2 regions of the Bacillus yunxiaonensis genome follow, and region 1 is predicted to be linked to the other one. Evidence: riboswitches for the same ligand, from Rfam matches in the RefSeq annotation. Region 1 holds a riboswitch; the other holds the start of a gene.
What was found. A riboswitch is a leader RNA that binds a small molecule or an ion and turns the genes downstream of it on or off. The one in region 1 is predicted to bind cyclic di-GMP.

Region 1 (6,454 bases):
GAAGTAAAACTAGCAATTATCCGCGGCAATGCGGCGGAAATTGCAAATGTTATTGATGAGAAGTGGGAGATTAAAGGTGTTGATGCAGGAGAAGGAAACGGTGACGTTGTTTCCATTGCGAAACAAGCAGCAGAGCAGCTAGATACTGTCGCTGTTATTACTGGAAAAGAAGACGTTATAACAGATGGAGAAAGAACATTCATTCTTCGTAACGGTCATCCGATTTTAACAAAGGTAACAGGAACGGGCTGTTTATTAACATCTGTGATTGGAGCATTTACAGCAGTCGAAGGAGACTATGTAAAAGCAGCAGTCGCAGCAGTAACGTTTTACGGTGTAGCGGCAGAAATCGCAGCAAACAAAACGGCTGAACAAGGACCAGGAAGTTTCCAAATTGAATTTCTTAATCAGTTAGCAAATGTTACTGCAAAAGACATTGAACGATATGGGAATGTCGAAGAAGTTCGTTAAGAGAGGATGAGAGAAATGGCGCGCATCGATAAACAGCATATGTCTGAGTTATTACAAGTATATTTTATTATGGGGAGTAACAATTGCCGCAAAGATCCATTACAAGTCATGAAAGAAGCACTTGATGGTGGAATTACAATTTTTCAATATCGTGAAAAAGGTGACGGAGCATTAACGGGAGAAGAACGATATGCATTTGCAAAACAGCTTCAGTCTTTGTGTAAAGAATATAATGTTCCATTTATTGTGAATGATGATGTGGAATTAGCACTAGAATTAGATGCAGATGGCGTTCATGTTGGGCAAGATGATGAAGGGATTCGAACAGTACGTGAAAAAATGGGAGATAAAATGATCGGTGTATCTGCTCATACAATAGAAGAAGCACGTTTTGCAATTGAAAATGGTGCAGATTATTTAGGTGTAGGACCGATTTTTCCAACAAATACGAAAAAAGATGCAAAAGCAGTACAAGGAACGGAGGGATTATGCTTTTTCCGTGAAAGTGGCATTGAAATTCCGATTGTCGGTATTGGTGGAATTACAATTGAAAATGCTGCTTCTGTCCTTGAAGCAGGTGCGGATGGGGTGTCTGTTATTTCTGCGATTAGCTTAGCAGATTCTCCTTATAATAGTACGAAGAGATTAGCTGAACAAGTGAAAAAATAATAAATGAATCTGTTATATATCGTGAAAATCACTACTATTTTGAAAGAACCATTTCTAACATGAAGAAATGGTTCCTTTTGTCGTATAAAACAAACTGTGAGGCTTAAACTAACGTGTATGAATATATATCGTTTCGGAGGCGACAATATGATTTCGTTACAAAGTATTATAGCTGCTCATGAAAAAATGAAGGGGATTGTACATACAACACCGTTAGATTATTCCAGTACATTTAGTGAACTATCTCATAACGAAGTGTATTTAAAGTTAGAAAATCTACAAAAGACAGGTTCCTTTAAAGTACGTGGCTCTTATAATAAAATGACTTCGCTTAGCAAAGAAGAATTGCAAAAAGGAGTTGTGGCAGCATCGGCTGGTAACCATGCACAAGGTGTAGCTTATTCTAGTAATATGCTCGGTATTCCTTGTACGATTGTGATGCCAAAAGGAGCACCGCTTAGTAAGATACTTGCGACAAAGCGTTACGGAGCTAATGTTGAATTGCAAGGGAATGTATTTGATGAAGCATTAGCATATGCACTTGATTTAAAGGAACGAACAGGAGCGACGTTTGTACATCCATTTGATGATGAGCTTGTTATTGCTGGACAAGGAACAGTTGGATTAGAAATATTGCAGCAGCTTGATGATGTTGATGCGGTCATTTGTCCTATTGGTGGCGGTGGTTTAATTGCGGGTGTTGCGATGGCAATTAAAGAACAAAAGCCATCTGTGAAAATATACGGTGTACAGGCGTTGGCGTGTCCTAGTATGAAACAATCCCTTTCCGAAAAACAAAGGGTAACGGTAGAATCAACGCCAACGATGGCAGACGGAATTGCGGTGAAAAAACCGGGGGATCTCACTTTTCAGCTTGTGCAGCGCTATGTGGATGATATTTTCTGCGTCGATGAAATGGAAATTGCTCGGACGATGCTCATGTTACTAGAGCGTAATAAATTACTTGTAGAAGGATCGGGTGCTACTTCATTAGCTGCGCTATTATATGAAAAAGTACCAGTACAAGGAAAAAAGATTGTCCCTGTCTTGAGCGGAGGCAATGTTGATGTTAATTTTATTTCGCGCATTATTGAACACGGTATGGTTGAAGCAGGCCGATTTGTACATATTTCAACAACAATTAAAGATAAACCGGGGCAATTACAGCAAGTATTACAGATTGTAACCGATTTTGAAGCGAATGTTCTTCATATTCACTTAGAGAGAATTGGAACGAAAGTATTTCCAGGTTATGCACAGCTGCACCTTTCTCTTGAGACGAAAGATAATGAACATATTGAGCAAGTGCTAATTGGGATGAAGAAGAAAGGATATAGCATCGAAGTTATTGAATAAGTATTTAAACAAACGTTTGATTAAAAAGAGCTAGCCCTTGTAAAGGCTAGCTCTTTCTTAATTAAAACATCAGTGAAATGAGGAGCATTCCGATTCCAATTGATGTTATTGTTGCAACAAGACCTGGAATCATAAAGCTATGATTTAATACATATTTACCGATACGAGTTGTGCCTGTACGGTCAAAGTTAATTGCCGCAACGATTGTTCCGTAGTTTGGAATAAAGAAATATCCGTTTACAGCTGGGAACATTGCAATCAATAGTGCTGGGGAAATGCCAAGTGTTAATCCAAGTGGTATTAACGCACGTACCGTTGCAGCTTGGCTATATAACAAGATTGATAGTACGAATAGTGCAATTGCGAATAACCACGGTGCACTCGTTACGAGACCTTGAATAGAACCTTGAATCATTTGTAAGTTGCCGTTAAAGAACGTATCCCCCATCCATGCGATGCCGAAAATCGCAACAACTGCTGTTGCTCCTGCTTTAAAAACGTTACCGGACACGATGCTTTCTACATTTGGTTTACAAAAAATAATAATTAGTGCAGCGATTGTTAGCATAACCATTTCAATGGTGCTTGGCATAGAAAGACGTACAAGTTTTCCGTCTATCATCCAGCTAGGACGTAACGCTTCAAAAGATCCAAGAAGAACAACTAGAACTGTTGCAAGCAAAAAGAGGATAACAGACAGTTTTGCACCTTTTGGAACAATAAACTCTTTCTTTTCTTCTAGTTTTGGAATCATGCCTTCTTGTAATCGTTTTAAGTATTCTTCATCTTCGTTTAGCTCTTTTCCCATTTTGCTTGCAACGAAAGCAGCTACCATACAAGCGATAAAGGTAGATGGAATACTAATTTTTAAAATATCTAATAGTGTAATCTGATAGTTAGCAAGCATAGCGAGAAGTGCAACGGTTGCTGCTGAAATTGGACTTGCCGTAATCGCTTGCTGCGATGCAATAACAGCGATTGACAGTGGACGCTCTGGTCGAATTCCTGATTCGCGCGATACTTCAGCAATGACAGGAAGAACCGAATAGGCAACGTGGCCTGTCCCTGCGCAAAACGTAAATAAATAAGTGACGATTGGGGCAAAGAACGTAATACGTTTTGGGTTTTTGCGGAGTGCTTTTTCTGCAAGGTGAACAAGATAGTCCATCCCCCCAGCAGCTTGTAGTGCTCCAGCGGCTGTAATAACTGCTAAAATCATAAGCATAACATCGATTGGCGGGGAAGTTGGTTGTAAGTGGAAGAAGAAGACAAAGATTGTCATCCCAACGCCTCCCATTACGCCAAGGCCAACACCTCCAAGGCGCGCACCGATGAAAATACAAAGTAACAAAATGATGAACTGTAGCCAGAACATAGTGTAGTACCTCCGAGATAATAATCAATTGTTATTATCGAATAACTTAATTTGTTTGATGCTTCGAAAATTAAATAATGAATAATAAAATAAATCTCTGAAAATAGCCATTTTTATTATATAGCATATCCAAAACATGATTTGCTCATTTTTGTTACAATTATTTTACAAAAGAATTATTGTGGAATTAATATTTATATGTGCAAATAAATGGACAAACTGATTTAAATGTTGTAATCTGAGACAGAGAATTGTGTAATTCTCATAAAACTCCCATATCGTTCAACTCGTTCATCGAGAAAGGCAAACTTATGGAAACATAAGGGCGCAAAACTATAGGGGCTAAGGTCGAAATAGACTAAGCTAGCCAGTTACCGGACTGATAGGGTTGGTTTAGACCAATGCTTTTTCATACATTGGTCTCTTTTTTTAACTATTTTTTTGGTTTTAATATTCTAAATATTTTTATATTATGTTAATTTGTTTTTGGAGGGTAAAATGATTATAAAAAAATATTTGTCTAAGTTATCGTTTTTACAAAAAAACGTATTGTTAACAATCCTTGTTATTTTAATGCTTATTGGCAGTATGAGCGTGTTAAACTTTAATATTTTCCAGAATAGTATGTTGTCTATATATGAAAAGCACTCTGTAGATACGGGGGATATGGTAGTCCACAAACTAGACACGGGATTGATTGAGGATCTTGCAAAAGACCCAACGACGCAAAGAGTGAAAAAAGAAACGTTAACTCAGCAGTTAGGTGATGTATCAAAAGAATTAAAAACCATAGGTCATCTGTATGTTACTGGTGTAAAAACAAATAACAAGGGAGAAGTACAAGTAGTAGGAATGACCACGGAGTTATCGAAGGCCACAAAACTACAGGCAGGAGATTATGCTAAGCAGCCTTCATATTGGATGGAAACTTATGAAAAAGTAATGTCGACCAAAAAACCACAGGTATCCGCAGTATATGAAGATGATGTTGGGACCTGGGTCACAATATTAGAGCCAATTATAGGTGAGGGTCAAAAAATTGTTGCAATTGTTGGGGTAGATGTAGATGCTTCTATTATTGCAAGTACGAAACAAAAATTTATCATTCAAAGCTTGATTTTTATCTCGATTTTTCTCATTATTGCGACTTTAGTTCAATTCTTTATCGTTCGTAGTTCTTTAGCACCGTTAAAAGAGTTACGTGAAGGGTTGCGAAAAGTAGGAGATGGCGATTTAAGTATACAACTGAGAGAACGTTCAGATGATATAGGGGTTATTAATACGTATTTTAATAATACGATTGAAAAGTTCAGAAAAATTATTGAGAAAGTAAAAGAAACCTCAGAACAAGTTTCAGCTTCTTCGCAAGAGCTTTCAGCAAGTACAGAAGAGAATAGTAGGGCTGTACAAGAAATTGCAAGCTCTATTGGAGGGCTAAACGAGGGCGCACATTCTCAGCAAACTTCTGTACAGCAATGTCTAGAAATTGTCAATGAGATGGGTAATAAGATGCAAGGAATTACAGAAGTTGCAGGGCACGTAGCGGAGGCTGCTGAAGGAATGGAGAATCATTCTGCTAAAGGTAACAAGGCGATTGAACAAATTATTCAGCAGATGAATTTAATACAGAAAGCGGTCCAAGATTTATCTTTTATTATTTATTCGCTGGAAAATCGTTCAAAGCAAATTAGTGATATTGTTACAGTGATTACAGGGATTTCAAATCAAACAAATTTACTTGCTTTAAATGCTTCTATTGAGGCAGCGCGTGCTGGAGAGTCTGGAAAAGGTTTTGCAGTTGTAGCGGAAGAAGTGCGGAAATTAGCAGAACAAACGGAAACATCTGCTAAAGATATTTCTAAACTTATTAGTGAAACACAAACAGAAACTGAACAAGCCGTTGTTTCGATGCAAAAAGGATCACAGGAAGTGGAATCTGGTATTTCTCTTGTGCAAAATAGCGGTGTGTTTTTTGCAGAAATTTTACAGTCAGCACAGTCTGTGACAAAACAAGTAAAAGAAGTATCAGGAACATCAAGCTTGATTTCGCAAAACAGTAAAGATATTGTTCATTTAGTAAATGATCTTTCAAATATTGCAAAGACATATGTCGAGAGTACAAACCATGTAGAAGAAGGTATGAAAGAGCAGGAAATGTCTGTTCAAGAAGTAGCAGAATTAGCAAGTTGTTTAAATGTGCTTGCCTATGAATTGCGAGAGCTTATTGGAGAATTTAAAAGCTAAAATATCATAAAAAAGCAGAAGTGCTAACCGCTTCTGCTTTTTTATATATGTTATCTCGATATTTCGGTGCACTAAGGCCAACACTGATGGAAGTTTTACTTTGCAAAGAATTTCATTATGAATTTTCTTTGATATGTGTAAAGATATTAATAGAAAATATAATAATAGCAAGAACAACAAGAATGCTACCGCCGGCAACAAACGGAATAGCAGCATGATGTCCATAAATCTCAAGAGCCAGTGCGATCATCATAACTGGCAGCCCAATATTAAGCAGCCAAAAGTGAAATTTCCCTAGTTTAGACTGACCAGCCTCTTGAAAGATATGATATAAAATGC
Region 2 (8,643 bases), on a different contig from region 1:
AGTTAAAAGTTCATGAGGCAATTAAATAGAAGGTGAACTGTACCCCGAATCATGGACACTAAAAAAGAAGGCTCCGGTAGAATACCGAAACCTTCTTTTAAGTGCTTGATTTTTCATGGTCTTTTTATTAAATTGTCCATGGGTTCTACTATGTCCTAAAGTTTTCTTACAAAGAGATTCTATATAACTAGTTAATTAATAGACAACTTGTCCAATAATCTATTTTTTCGCTTTTCGTCCTACTAATATCCAGTACAGAGATAAACTGAAAAGGGTAATGAGTACGAGAATGAATAGGATATTACTAAACATGGAAGCATCCAAATTGCTTGTAATCCCGAAGAAGCTTTGTCGCATTGCGGAATGGTCCATCATCGCTGCTGTATAGGCAATTCCGATTGACATAGCAACATTAAGTGTTAAATTATAAAATCCGATTGCTGTTCCTGTTTTTTCTTTTTCAATCGTACAAATGCAAGAATCAAGTAATGGCGCATACATGAATGCAAATGAACTAGAGAATAAAACCATAGATATCACGAATACAACAACAGAAGTTTTTATAAAGAATCCGCCTAATAGTAAGCTGATTATAATGCTAGACATAGCGATTGTAATACATTGCTTGCTTCCTAGAACCTTCGCAATTTTTCCAGAAAGAGCCCCAACCGTAGCTGCTGCTATATAGCCTGGAATTAATAATAATGAAATGGTATCTAGCTTCAAACCATAAATCTTTTCAAGCAAGAATGGGAATACGAAAATGTATGCTAACTGTACAGAATAAATTACAAAAGCAACTCCAAGCAATGAGATAAACTGTTTATTTTTAAAGAATGAAATTCCGATAAAAGCTTTTGAATTCTTACTAATATAAGTAAGGAATAGTGTAATTGCCACAATAAACAAGAGAAGGTACATCCAGTTGAAATCAGTAATATAAAGTAGTAAGGATGCTGAAATCGTGCCAACTAGAAATAATCCTAATACATCTACATTACTGTTTTTCGTTTCTTCCTTAGGAAGATATTTTAAAATAAAAGGAAGGGTGAAAAGTGTTACTAAAGAAAGTAAAAATAGAGTTGTCCAATGGAAGTACGTAGAAACATAACCTCCAGTTAATGCACCGATAAGCTGTGAAAGGGCAAAACTACTTGTACTTAATCCTAAAAATTTCTTTTGTTCATCTGCAGGTAAATGTTTTGTTACAAAGATAACATATAATGTTTCAGCTGATGCTAAACCTGCTGTTTGGATCATTCGTGAGATAACAACTAGTAAAAACGAATGTTGAAAAATATATCCCATGACTGAACCGACACATATTAAAATAATACCAACACTAAAAAGTTTTCTAATACTAATGGAATCCGCCAAAGCTGCGTAAACCACTGCCCCAATTCCAATCACAAGGCCAGCTAGCGTTGCTTGCCAGCTAACTGTTGTTGCTGAAATGTGAAAATCTTTTGCCATATCAACAGAGACAATCTTAAACGAATTGTCAATTATTAAACATAATAGAAATAGCAGTAAGGTAACAGGTACTGCTTTCTTAGCACTATATTCCTGAGTTTTCTTCATGCTTACATCTGCACTTATTGTAGACATAGCTATATTCCTCTCCTTTTTTATGCAGGAAATTGTCTTCCTGAGTCATAATTGTCACGCTTTTAACTACTAATCGATCCTTTCGTAGAAGGATGGGTTCAATAATTTCTAAACCATTTGTTTCATATGCTGGGTTTCCTTTTTATGATATTTAAAAAGGAAACGTTTCCATAAATGACTAAAACATCTTACTTTTTGATTGCGTTTTCATGATCATGCGTGAAATCCGTTAAAATATACAATATCGTATGGTTGTCTAACTGCTTGTACGCATATGAATAACAAAAACGATACCACACCTTGCCTTCTTGTGATATTTACAAGGAAGGATTTGCATAAGTAACCCAAAAACATCATACTCGTTGATTACGCTTTCATGATCATCCATGATAACTCTTTGTAATATACAACATTGTATAGTTGTCTAAAAACTTGTATATATCTTAACAATGAAAAGGATACCATACCTTTATTTCGCTCACAACCCATCTTTCTTTCGGAATTTGTCTTTTTTGTTACAAAAAAGCGGTGTATTTTGTATGAAATACACCGCTTCTAAATTAAGTATAGAACTTTATTTAGATGTCTTAATTTTAATTTGACTAAATTCTATTGGTATATAGTATTTATTATAAACCACAGGATATTTATCACTGATATATACACTTTCTAAAATTAAATCACATTCTTCTCCATGGAAAAGTTTGTATTTTAATGACGGCGTATTGACGGAATTAGAACGTTTAATTTCAATGGTAGAGGAATTAGCTAGTTCATATACTTTCTCTTCCAACATTTCTAAAACTTGCGCATCGTTTTGTAAGTCAAGATTTAATTTGGAAACCGCTTCTATTGGCATCATCGTAAAAGCAAAAGCTACGATCTTATCGTTACTTTTATACCAGCGTTCCAACGCAACCACTGCAGTCATTTCTTGATTTAATACTTGCTTTGCATAGTCCGTTACTAGATCAATTCGGAAATCCAGTTCGATATCATCTATTTTTTCTGTATAGCATTTATATAAGGGATTCCCCAACTTCTCCAAGCCATCCATACTTTCATTATGATGAAATTTTGTAATGAAATTCCCTTTTCCATGTATATTTTTAACCAAGCCATCTTCCTTCAAAAGTGCCAAAGCATGTCTCAATGTCATTCTGCTTACACCAAATATTTTAGCCAATTCAGGTTCTGTTGGAAGCTTGCTGTCAGGAGGAAATGTTCCATCCATGATTAATGTATACAATTGATCATACACAGTGACAAATAGCGGTTTTTTTTGTTTATTGAGTTCATGAAGTTTATTGTTCATTTTCTTATACCCCTATAGTTTATAAATTCCGTTTCTTTTCTTTGGTTTATTGTAACTTATTTTTCTATGGAAATTAATACGCTTGCAAAAATCCATTATAATTTGCGCTAGGTATATTGGTCATTCAAACGGAAGAAGAGAGATACTGTATACAACTAAAATAGCTTTGAATCGTTTGAAAACATTTTAATACATACAGCTGTTGTATTATAACCTTCTTGTCGAGTCAGTGGAGGAAGTTATCACTCCATTGACTATTATTTAAACTTCCTGTTTCCTTAAGCGAGTAGAATTGTAATAGAAAGAACAAGCATAATAAACGCATTAAGTGCCATAATGGGTTTATGCTTTGCACGGAAGAAATGAGCATGCAAAGCTCCTAACATAAGAACAATAATAAGAAAAGCTGCATAGTGTAAGAATCTATCACTCCAAAAACCAATAATGATTCCTATAATCCCGATGAGCTCCAATAAGGCAATCACATTCATAAACCACATAGGGTAGCGATATTCATTCCAGTGATGAACCATTGATTTTGCACGTGAGATTTTTAGGAAAAACGATATTGAAAATATACCAATCAAAATAAATTGAATGATAATAATAACGATATTCATATGACTTCCCCCTTGATAAGATAGTAAAATACATACTTTTACATAAGAGTATAGTATATATTATTTTGAAAATATGTAGTCGAGACTACAATGGGAGGAAAGTTCATGGATAAAATAAAATATTTATCACGAATACGTTTATTTGATGAGCTAGAGTTAGAGGAATTAAAGAAAATTGAGCAGGATACTCCTATTGATGTAATGAAAAGAAGGACAATCATTACCTCTCCGCATATGAAGCAGCAGTTTTTATATTTAGTTAAATCAGGTAAAGTGCGTTTATATAAAGTGTCTGAAGATGGAAAAGAGCTTACACTCGACATATTAGGTGCAGGGCATGTGTTTGGAGCGGTGGGTACATTTACAACGGGATCTGAAGGTGTATATGCTGAAACATGGGAAGATTCTCTTATTTGTAAAATAGATAGAACTCAGTTTCAAAAAATTATACACGATAAACCGGACATCGCTTTAAAGTTCATAGAGATACTATCTATTCGTGTCAAGGAAATGGAAGAGCTGTTAGAGCATATGGCACATAGTAGTGCACGGAAACGATTGCTCTTTTTGCTTTATAAATTATCGGAAAAATTTGGGATAGTAGTGGAAGCTGCAGAGGATTGGAGACAGCTTGAAATTTCCATTACTCACCAAGAATTAGCAAATATGACAGGGAGTATTCGTGAAACGGTAACGGGTTTATTAAATGATTTAACACAAGAAGGCATTGTCCGAAAAGCAGCCCCGCGTAAATTATTACAAATTCACTTAGGGAGATTAATAGAAGAATTAGAAATAGGCAGTAAGCGTATTTAGTAAAAGATATAGGTAGTTTAAAATTTCTACTTTAAAATGTAGCGAAAGGCAAGAAATGAAAGGGGAAAACAGCCAGCTAATGCGGGATAAAAAAGAGAACTTCACAAGAAAGTCCTCTTTTTACAACGATAGGCCCATTTTCAAGACAATTCCACCGTTTTTAACAACGCTAAGAAAGTTTCAACAGTCTAATCTAACGAGACCGCTTTCTCCGAATTGAAATGGTGATTCAAGTTGAAAAAGTACTCATTTGGGTGCTTTTTTCTCTGTCTTACATGTACAAAAGGGGATTTCATCATGAATATTATCAACTTAGAACTAGATGGAAATTTTAAATATATAAACTTTAACCAAATGTTTAAGATAAGTAAAAATTCTGTTAAATAAATTAAAAAATCTATCAATATATGTCGAATTTTGCTATAATCCGATTCAAGAATAGAATTCGATAAAGGCAAAGTTAGTGAAAGCTAATGACGCAAAGCTATAGGGACTAAGGGGGATTCATTCCACTATGTCAGCCAGTTGCCGAAAGGTTAGGAAACTTCCAAGTTTTATTCATGTTGGTAGTTTAATTCCCCGTGCCTTTAGGCATGGGGAATTTTTTTTACTATTTGCGGGTAGTAAGACCCTCACTTCAAGATTCCGAGAGAATCATTGTCCAGCTCTAGCGGCTAGAATCTCCGGTCGTTTCGCCCCCTCGGACGAGGCAAAAAGCTCCTCTCTGTCGGATGCTCCAACGTCCTGAGATTCTGAGCGAGCCGCTTCCGCTTTTCTTAAGAAGAAAGGTGGGGGATAACTGCCCGTAAATGCCTGATTGGGCGGGCTTTCCATTAGTGGAGAATGAAAAAAACACTGATGGAAGTTTCACTTTAGTAAGGAAGGAGGCTGCAAGGGTAATCGGTTAAACACACACACAAGGGGGGCTTATTTTGAAAAGAACTTTATCTTTCGTATTAACTATGTCACTTGTTTCAGGGAGCTTTGTTACGATTCCTTATACGAAAGTTTCAGCTGAAACGGTGTCGTTAACTCAAGAAACATTGAAGCAAAAGACAGATCAGGCAATCGTAAATGGTAATTTTGAAGATTATTTGAGTTATCTTACAACATATTTAAATGAAAATGTTGGGGAACTTACTGAAGCGAATTTACAAAGTAAGCTTACAGACCCGGTATTTGCAGCAGCTTTGGCTCAGTGGCAATTTATATCACAAACAGGCGCAGCAGCAATGGATGCATTCGCTAAAAAAGACGCTGCTCATCAGAACTTTCTTAACTGGGCTATGAAAAATACAGAGGTAATGAATACGTTTCTTGAAGGCGGCAGTCCAACTGGGAAGAATCCAGTAAATGCACTTGAGATATGGAATACAATCTGGAATACAGATGCAGATTCTCATGAAGGATTGTATTTAAAATTAGCGATAGCTACATCGTTAGCTCATGCTGAACCTGTAAAATATTGGACAAATAATACACCTATTAATCCATTAACGAGGTACCAATATTATAAATCAGCAGATCAAAATAATGAGTTACTTCCTGTCTTTAGAACATATGATGTTTGGCATTTAAGATTAGTAGTGAATACTTGGTCACCAGAAGAAGATTTAACTTGGGCAAGAAACATGATTAATACGGAACATCCAGAACTTAAAAGTCAAGATAAGATAGGAACAAGTGCATATTTGATTAAATATGTAGACCGTAACAAAGATGGGGTTAGCATTCAAGCTGGAAATGATAAATTTTATGGTTTAGCTTGGAATCTTTCTTCCATTTACAGAGATGGCGGAGTATGCGGTAATATTTCAAAGTTTGGTACGCAAGTAGGCCAAGCCTTTGGTGTGGCAGCTATGCCTGTTGGACAGCCTGGACATTGTGCACTCATCTGGAATGACAAACCATCTTCGTGGTATTTAGGGAATGATATATTTGGATGGAGTGAATCGGAGCATCATGGTGGAACTGTTATTCCTTGGTCAGATGATAAATTGAAAAATCAAGTACCGTACATCTTACTATTTGAAGATGCGGAAAGTGACCCAGTAAAACTAGATCAATCAGAGCGATTACGCTGGTTAGCGAAAGCGATGACTTCATCAGATAACAAAGTTGCAATTTATAAAATAGCTACTAATATTTTACCGATTAATGTTTTAGTATGGAAAGATTACGTTTCTCTTATGCTACAAAATCCAAATGTAACGGATGAACAGTGGCAAGAATTAAACAGTAGTATCATTTCTTCCTTTGCTAATGAGCCAAGACCGATGATGGATCTTCTTACTCAAATTAGAAGTCATGTTCTGAATACAGATGATAGAGCGAAGCTTCAGCAATATACGTTAAATATATTAAATGTATTTTCCACAATAACGAATGTAAATGAAAAGCAAGTAGCTAATAAAATAAAGGATCAAATGCCAAGTTTAGGACTGAGCCTTGCTACTTTTAGTTTTGATGGAGCAAATGCAGGGAAATTAATGGGAATTAAACCGGATACGGAATACAGTATTGATGGTGGGAAAACGTATAAAGCTGCTACAAGCAATGATATGCTTCTGAGTAATGAAGAAATCTCAGCAATCAATTCAACGAATGGTATCTTAACAAGAGTGATTGGAACAGAGCAGCCTTTATTAATTCCAATTGGAAAAGCTGGTAAAGTTAATGTTTCTTCAAATGATGATGAGAACTTAGTTTTTGGTCTAGACGGTACGATGGAATTCAGCATTGATCAAGGTTCACATTGGACAAAATATAATCCAGCTTCTTCTAATTTACCGGATTTAACAGGAAATGTTACGTTAACAGTTAGAAAGTTTGCTGTTGGTTCAAATCCAGCAAGTGACGCTGTTAACTTAAAGTTTACTGATGCGGCTGCAGTAGGGTTAATATCACGCAAAAATTTATCAGTTGCAGGTGTCTCAAGTGAGGAAATTTCAGCTGGTAATGATGCTAAAAATGCAGTTGACGGAAACAGTGCAACAATGTGGCATACATTATGGGATGGAAGTGATAAGGCTCCATACATTACGATAAAGCTTAATGAAGTTACTAGCATATCACAATTAGCTTATGTTCCAAGACAAGATAGTAATTTTAATGGTAACATAACTAGTTATAATATATACACAAGTCTAGATGGAGTTAACTTTACAAAGGTTGCTACTGGAACTTGGGCAGATAATAAACTTACAAAGAATGCAAGTTTCAGTAAAGTAGATGCTCAGTATGTAAAGCTTGAAGTTGTATCAGGACACGGTGGATTTGCTTCAGCTTCAGAAATAAAATTATATAATTAATAGTTGGAAAAGAGCCCGTAGCAAAAGGATATTATACCTTTGCTACAGTCTCTTTTTTTAGTCTATTTCTTAACTGTTTTCATTTTACTTACAAATAGACTAACGATACCGATAGCTATGAATGAATAACCCATTGGTAGTAAATAAAATGGTTCAACAAGAGTGCCATCAGGAGCGACTGTAGAGCCAATGGTATTAAAGCTAACAAAACATCCGATCCCTAGGATAAATGGTATTAAAGTTAAAATATATTTTTTCATTTTAAACCTCCATATGTAAGGGTTTTTTTACAAAATAACTGCTCTATAGTTCGTAATTATAATGTTGTCATATCGTTAGTACTATTTAAATACGTGACAAAAAGCTTACAGATTTGTAAGAGAATAAAGTTGTATATGGCGCAAACGTTTATAGTTTTAGCTCAATCCTCAAATAAAAAAGCTCGGCATATGCCGAGCTTTTTTCATTATTATTTGCTAGATGTGCCTTGGTCTGCTGCCGGAGCTTTTTGAGGTTCGAAAATATCTTTTAGATCTTTATCGTTAATCTTCACATCTGCTTTTTTGACTTCTTTTGTAACAAGATCGTTCATAAATTGAGCGTCTTGCATTTTCTTGTCAGCAATGTCGCCTTTAATACGATCTTTTTCTTGATCGAATGGTTTTAATTCTTTAATGTCAGTTACTTTGATGATATGGTAGCCAAATTGTGATTTTACAGGTTGGCTAACTTCACCTTTTTTCAATTTATATGCAGCATCTTCAAATTCTTTTACCATTTTACCTGGTCCGAAGTATCCTAAGTCGCCGCCTTTATCTTTTGAACCTGTATCTTCAGAGTATTGTTTTGCTAAGTCTTCAAAAGATTTTCCTTGTGCTAATTCAGCTTCTACTTTTTTCGCAGTTTCTTCATCTTTTACAAGGATGTGGCTTGCTTTGATTTCAGGTTTGTAATTGTCTTTTGCTTCTTTGTC

Region 2: linked by a shared signal. The riboswitch ahead of WAX78_RS19300 (discoidin domain-containing protein) and the one ahead of WAX78_RS20385 (methyl-accepting chemotaxis protein) in region 1 are both predicted to bind cyclic di-GMP.

Annotation. Positions count from the first base shown of each region.
Region 1 is NZ_JBAWSV010000008.1:108,163-114,616, reverse strand. Features, by position in the region: gene thiM (hydroxyethylthiazole kinase) at 1-471, shown strand, start outside; gene thiE (thiamine phosphate synthase) at 487-1,140, shown strand; gene ilvA (threonine ammonia-lyase) at 1,288-2,496, shown strand; gene WAX78_RS20390 (anaerobic C4-dicarboxylate transporter) at 2,558-3,871, opposite strand; cyclic di-GMP riboswitch class I at 4,164-4,250, shown strand; gene WAX78_RS20385 (methyl-accepting chemotaxis protein) at 4,376-6,115, shown strand; gene WAX78_RS20380 (cytochrome-c oxidase) at 6,231-6,454, opposite strand, start outside.
Region 2 is NZ_JBAWSV010000007.1:142,508-151,150, reverse strand. Features, by position in the region: gene WAX78_RS19325 (DEAD/DEAH box helicase) at 1-29, shown strand, start outside; gene WAX78_RS19320 (MFS transporter) at 220-1,608, opposite strand; gene WAX78_RS19315 (GntR family transcriptional regulator) at 2,183-2,923, opposite strand; gene WAX78_RS19310 (DoxX family protein) at 3,202-3,543, opposite strand; gene WAX78_RS19305 (Crp/Fnr family transcriptional regulator) at 3,649-4,359, shown strand; cyclic di-GMP riboswitch class I at 4,803-4,892, shown strand; gene WAX78_RS19300 (discoidin domain-containing protein) at 5,322-7,670, shown strand; gene WAX78_RS19295 (DUF3955 domain-containing protein) at 7,733-7,930, opposite strand; gene prsA (peptidylprolyl isomerase PrsA) at 8,140-8,643, opposite strand, start outside.